DNA from 3 places in the Thalassorhabdus alkalitolerans genome. Region 2 is predicted to be linked to each of the others. Evidence: predicted binding sites of a transcription regulator. Region 2 holds the regulator's gene; each other region holds the start of a gene.
What was found. Region 2 encodes CtsR, which represses protease genes until heat stress. Its sites were predicted from a motif close to ATGGTCAATAAAGGTCAAACA; they were not measured.
Positions count from the first base shown of each region.

Region 1: the regulator CtsR is predicted to act here: its motif matches at 1,340-1,360, upstream of ACFPU1_RS02150 (ATP-dependent Clp protease ATP-binding subunit).
Region 3: the regulator CtsR is predicted to act here: its motif matches at 696-716, upstream of clpP (ATP-dependent Clp endopeptidase proteolytic subunit ClpP).

Region 1 covers NZ_JBHSOZ010000002.1:465,403-467,607, reverse strand. Annotated here, with positions in the region: gene ACFPU1_RS02150 (ATP-dependent Clp protease ATP-binding subunit) at 1-1,237, opposite strand, end outside; gene gerQ (spore coat protein GerQ) at 1,766-2,205, opposite strand, start outside.
Region 2 covers NZ_JBHSOZ010000007.1:403-2,607, reverse strand. Annotated here, with positions in the region: gene ACFPU1_RS13260 (protein arginine kinase) at 1-368, opposite strand, end outside; gene ACFPU1_RS13255 (UvrB/UvrC motif-containing protein) at 368-904, opposite strand; gene ACFPU1_RS13250 (CtsR family transcriptional regulator) at 933-1,400, opposite strand; gene ACFPU1_RS13245 (MgtC/SapB family protein) at 1,531-2,205, opposite strand, start outside.
Region 3 covers NZ_JBHSOZ010000002.1:115,222-117,426, forward strand. Annotated here, with positions in the region: gene ACFPU1_RS00600 (amphi-Trp domain-containing protein) at 180-461, opposite strand; gene clpP (ATP-dependent Clp endopeptidase proteolytic subunit ClpP) at 862-1,449, shown strand; gene ACFPU1_RS00610 (HPr family phosphocarrier protein) at 1,781-2,038, opposite strand; gene whiA (DNA-binding protein WhiA) at 2,121-2,205, opposite strand, start outside.

The sequences.
Region 1 (2,205 bases), on a different contig from region 2:
GCAGGCGGCGGACTGGAATCCCTGTTTTGTTCTCGACAATTTCCTGAATCGTTTCTACGGTGACGGCTGCTTTATTTGAAGAACTGTTATTTTCTTTTTCTGACTCATCTAATTGCTTGGTGAGCTTGGCTTCTTCATCGCGAAGTTTAGCAGCCTTCTCATAATCCTCTTGCCTTGTCGCTTTTTCTTTTTCGCTTGCAATCTGTTCTAATCTTGTTCGGATGTCGCCTGCATCTTCTTCTGTAAAGGAAAGATTAATTTTAGAGCCTGCTTCATCCATTAGATCAATGGCTTTATCAGGAAGGAAACGATCCTGAATATAGCGGTTAGAAAGGGTAACGCACGCTGTTAAGGCGTCATCAGAGTAGGAGACGCTGTGGAATTTTTCATAGTTTTCCTTTAATCCTTTTAGAATGCTTACTGCATCCTCAGTAGTTGGTTCATTAACCATAACAGGCTGAAAGCGGCGTTCTAACGCTGCATCTTTTTCAATCTTTCGGTATTCTGCAAGAGTCGTAGCTCCAATCACCTGTATTTCTCCTCTGGCCAATGCAGGCTTCATAATATTTCCTGCATCTGAAGAGCCTTCCGCGGAACCTGCGCCAACAATTTGGTGAATTTCGTCAATAAAGAGAATAACGTTTTTCCGTTCCTGCAATTCTGTGATCAGCTGCTTCATTCTTTCCTCGAATTGTCCTCGGATGCCTGTATTGGCGACTAGTGAAGAAACATCAAGCAAGTAAATTTCTTTATTTTTTAATTTTGCAGGGACTTGTCCTTCAGAAATTCGAAGTGCAAGGCCTTCTGCAATCGCTGTTTTTCCCACCCCTGGCTCCCCGATAAGAACCGGGTTGTTCTTATTTCTTCTGTTTAACGTTTCAATAACTCTTTCAACTTCCTTATCTCTTCCAATGACAGGATCAATTAATCCAGCGCTTGCAGCATGTGACAAGTTTTTTCCAAGGTCGTCTAATAGTCCGCCGCCTTGGCCTCCTGTTTGAGAGGCTTTTTCAGAAGGTATATCCTGGCTTCCCATGTTAGATTTCATGATATCTTGGAAAAAGTGGTCAAAAGGATTTGATTGACCGTGTGGATGAAATCCTGACGGCTGTTTCATACTGTTTCTGATTTTCTCGTAGCAATGATTACAAAGGGTAAGCTTTTGTTTGTTTCCGTTTATATTCATATGCAATTCAATTTGTGCTTGACGCTGTTTGCATTGCTCACACATTTTCATACTATTACCTCCTGCGTATTTAATGACTAACTGATAGTGTCTTTGTCATCAACGGGAATTATTTTACGGTAATTTGACCAATATTGATCTTAACTTTATTATAGTTTGACTTTAACTGACTTTCAATCCTTATGCTTTTCTACAAAGGAAAGCTCTACAACCATAAGTTACCCTGACTATAATGCCTGCTTATTTTAGGAAAGACCAAAGTTAATTCCAAAAGACGGGAAGGATTTTATGCTTTACCTTACATTAACTTTTGACTAACTTTGACCTTATAAACATTATAATTTGACCTTTGCTGACTTTCAAGTGGAGAACCAAAAATTTTTTTGTCCCGGATATAGAGACAGGGCGGCGGTGGGTCAACGGAATCGGGGAATATAAGGCCAAGTGCAGTTCCAGGAGAATCGGGTGGATTCAACTGTTAGAGGAAATCATGGGAAAGGGTTAAAAGGGAGTATAAGGATCAATAGTTTTAAGAGCACTTTACAATAAAAAAGCTCCCATAGCTGGGAGCTTTACGACCTACCTTGGAGCATATCCGGCAAGAGGAGGGACATCGTTAAACGGATAGTCATATTCAATCTCTTCTTCAAACACAATATAGTCTAAGTAAACCATTAATAATAAATACCACTGGCCGGTTTCAGGGTTACTGAGAACAATATGATCTCGTCCTGCTTCTTCCACAATTCCTTCAAATACCATGGATCCCCAGTCCGGATTCTGTTCAAACGTCATGTACACGGTGACTGGCTTTCCTCGATTCAGACGCAGAATGTTTTCTATATACGACTGTTCAAGAGGAAGCATACCTGGAATTTGAGGAAAGCCGGGCTGCTGTTGTTGAGGCGCCATCATGCCAGGCATCATTTGTTGTCCGGGCATCATCCCGGGCTGCATGCCAGGCATCATTTGTTGTTGTCCGGGCATCATCCCAGGCATCATTTGTTGTTGTCCAGGCA
Region 2 (2,205 bases):
TCTTCATTAATCATAATACTAATGGATTCATCTTCACTCAGCATGACGGCTCCATGGATCGAGCTTTCCGCTAAATGAGGGCTGATAAGATGTTTTTCAACCAGCACTTTCTTTTCATTGCTCGATAAGTCTTCCATTTTAAGAAGTTCAAGTTCACCTAAGGAACTGTACCCCTCTTTTCCAAGCTCAGAAGATAAATAGTTCAGCAGTGTTCTTGCAGAATCTTCGTTGGCGATAATAGGAAAAGGATAGTCTTCCAGGTTTCTCGCCAATCGAAGTCTCGTGCTTAATACTATATCTGCATCAGGGCCCTTTTGATTTTTCATCCAAGGACTGATGGCTTCTGAGAAAAAACGTTGAAGCGACATCATTCCCCCTCCCCTTTATCTTGAATGCTTTTTTCAAGTTCCCGTATTTTATCCCGGATCTCTGCTGCTTCTTCAAACTCCTCGCTAGCTATATACTGGCGCATCTTTTCTCTCAGATCATCTATTTGCCTGCTGAGTTTTAAGCGCCCGCCGATGCGTTTAGGAACCTTCCCTGAATGCAAATGATTGCCACTGTGCACTCTTTTAAAGATGGGGTCAAGCTTTTTATCAAACGCCTGGTAACAGTAGGAACAACCAAACCTTCCTTTTTTGGCAAAGGTTTCATAATTCATGCCGCACTTATTACAAACCAGCTGTCTTGGACGCCGGGTTTGAGTGGATGAACTTGAAGACTTAGGAGGCTCAAAATTCAGCAGACCCGATAACAGGTCCTGAATAGAGTAATTCGGTACATACATTGATTCTCCTTTTTCTTTTGCACACTGGTCACAGAGATGAACCTCGGTTTTTTTTCCATTTATAATATTCGTAAAGTGAAGTGAGGCTGTTCTTTCCTGGCATTCCTGACAGAGCATATCCATTCCTCCTCCCCGTTTTGGCGCCTTACTCTCTATATTTCAAGCTTTTCAGCATAGCCTTTAAAATATTTGCCCGCAAAAGGTCGCGCTGGACCGACTGGGATAATGCCAGCACCTCACGCTGTAAGGCTGATATCATTAAGTTAGCCTCTCGTTTTGTGATAACTTCTTCCTCGTACAAACGCTTCACTATACTTTCGGCAGATCCCTGGTCAATTCCTTTTCCGATCAAATCAATAATTTGGTCGCACAGTTCAGCATGGTCGGCAGGCTTCACTTTAATGATCCGGATATATCCGCCGCCTCCGCGTTTGCTTTCGACAATATAGCCTTTTTCCACAGTAAAGCGAGTCCCGATGACGTAATTAATCTGGGAAGGCACGCAGTCAAATCGCTTTGCTAATTCACTTCTTTTAATTTCAATTAGATCCTGGTCACTTTGGGTGAGGACAGCTTTTAAATACTGTTCAATTATGTCTGATATATTCCGCATCCCAGTGACCTCCCTTCTCCCTGGCTCGATATTGACCTTGACTATATTTGACTATAAATATAGTACAAATAATTTGAAAATGCAAGTAGAACCCCTCTTTATTATGCCCAAAAAAGGAGCTCTTTCATTCTCATGCTTTTTCTATTCTTAGTTCATGTATGCCATCACATTCTTGAATTGCTTCGTAAACATGAGCTTGATGAACCTCTTTTTTTCGTTCTATTTCAATTTTATACGCCAATAAGGCTGTTTCGTCTCCTGTCACCTCTTCCATGTTTATTTTGTTTATCTCAACGTCCAGCACTTCTAAAGAATAAATGACTTGCGACAGCTTGTTTTCCTTTCGGTTTGCCTGCAGATATATAACTTCAAATTGTGAAGGCTTCTTAAAAAAACGATCTACTTTTGAAAGGTAACGCAGGCTGATAATGACAATACCTGTGGTTAGTAACGCAGCAAAATACATTCCTGAGCCTGCGGCCAAACCTATTCCTGCGACCACCCAAATGGAAGCAGCCGTTGTTAATCCCCTGACTGATGCACCTTGGACAATAATTGTGCCCGCTCCAAGAAACCCTATTCCGCTTATGACATAAGAAGCCAAACGGGAAGGGTCAAAAGTAACCAGTTCAGGATTTTCTTCCATATATGGCTGAAATCCAAATAACGCCAATAACATAACAAGAGCAGAGCCTACTCCTACTAAAAGGTGAGTCCGAAAGCCTGCATTTCTATGTTTTTGCTCTCTTTCCAGCCCTACTAAACCAGCGAGACTTGCAGCAAATAATAAGCGCAAGCTCATCAC
Region 3 (2,205 bases), on a different contig from region 2:
AATACTTTATTATGTTATGAATTGAAATAGCTTTTAAATAATATCTTTTTTCTTCTGTTTCTGACAATCTTTTTTAAAAAGAGCCGCTTCCCTTTACAACCTTTACTCTTTAAACAAAGAAGAACAGGGAAAAGTACGCGCCTTTTTCCCTGCCGGCTTATTCCTATTACTTTCAGCTGCTAACGGATGCGGAGTTTCGGATCCTCGCTGTCATCTCCTTCTATCCACTCTAGTTCAAACTCAAAGGAATGCTTTTTCCCTTTTTGAGTATATTCTATTTCGTAGGTCACATTTTTAGCCGGGCGTAAGGAAACTTCTTCATCGTCTTGAATAAAGGAACATTCTCCATTTTCCCGAAGCTTCGCTGCCACATTCTCAAAAAAACGAGCAGCTTCCTCCAAGCTTTGTTTTTCCTTGTGCTTAAACAACAATTGTTTCTCCAGCCGTTCTTGTCCGAACATGATGCAACCCCCCCATAGAACTAGTAAAAGAATATTAAAACCAAAAATTAAAGCGCTTTCAATTATATTATAAAGGAATTGCACGGGAAAGGCGAGAGCACGAGGTAGTTTGAAGGGTAAAAAAAACGGTTATGATGGTGGAAGGGATTTGATGAAAGAAAGAGAACCTATTGAGAGGCTTATTTGTAAGCTTCTAAAAAAATCGCTTCTCTGTCAGGCTAGAACAAGGGGAATGATTTGACCTTAGCTGACCTATTAAGGTAAGATGATAATAAGTGTACAGCATACATGGGTAAAGGCTTGGTTTACTTAAGTTACAAAGGGTCAGCACAGCACTTTTGACCAGCCTATGTCAGAACTCAATTTATAATGTTTGTAAAAGAGAAGAGGAGGAATAGTTATGAATCTCATTCCAACAGTAATTGAACAAACAAACCGTGGAGAGCGCGCCTACGATATTTATTCCCGTCTCCTAAAAGACCGTATTATTATGCTAGGCTCTGGGATCGATGATAATGTCTCAAATTCCATCGTTGCTCAGCTTCTATTTCTTGCAGCTGAAGATCCAGACAAAGATATTTCGATTTACATTAACAGCCCGGGCGGTTCCATCACTGCCGGCATGGCTATTTATGACACCATGCAGCACATCAATCCAAAGGTTTCTACTATTTGTGTAGGTATGGCAGCTTCCATGGGTGCATTCCTTCTGGCTGCCGGTGAACCTGGTAAGCGCTTTGCCCTTCCTAATAGTGAAGTCATGATTCACCAGCCTCTTGGCGGAACTCAAGGACAGGCGTCTGATATTGAAATCCATGCGAAGCGTATTCTGCAAATGCGTGAGAAACTAAACCAGATTCTCTCTGAGCGCACTGGGCAACCTTTAGACGTTATTGAGCGCGATACAGATCGCGATAACTTTATGACTGCTGACGATGCCAAGCAGTACGGCCTGATTGATGAAGTTTTGAACAAAGAAAAGAAATAAGTTCTTTGACTGTCGAAAAGGGCATATAGGCCAAGAAAAACCCGGGATAGGGAGTATCCTGGGTTTTTCTATGTTTCCTGAAACAGGCGGCTCACTTGTGTCTCTTTCTGGGAATTTTGGGGCAATGACTCAGCACAACTTGAGAAAAGCAACTTCTCAAGCCCTCGAAGTGAAACGCGGGGAACGATCGCTTGCTTTTGTAGCGATTGCAGGGTGAAAAATGTCCTTATTATGTATCCTCCCACCTCATTATTTGTGAAAACAAAAAGAGCAGCCTCCTCAAAACAGGAAACTCCCCTTTTTACCAGCTATGCCTTTAAATGACTCTTCCTTATTCTTCTTTCAAGATAAATTTCTCAAGGGATTCCATCGCTTCTTCTTCATCGCTGCCGCTTGTTATAAGCTTCACGGTTGCTCCTGTTCTGACCGCCAGGCTCATGATCCCCATAATACTTTTCGCATTCACTTTCTTTTCTGCTTTTTCCACAAAAATATCACATTGAAAGCGATTTGCCTCTTGAACAAATAAGGCGGCCGGCCTAGCTTGCAATCCTGTTTTTAAATTGACATTTACTGTTTTCTCTAGCACCGCCATCTCCTCCATTATTTTATTATCTTTTTTGCTATCGTTTTCATTATTATCCAGCAGAAAAACTGCTTTGTAAGCTGGCTTATACTTTAACTGACTCGCCATTTCTTAGTTTTTCTGCGATTTGGTCAATTTTTCTTAAGCGGTGGTTAATACCCGATTTGCTG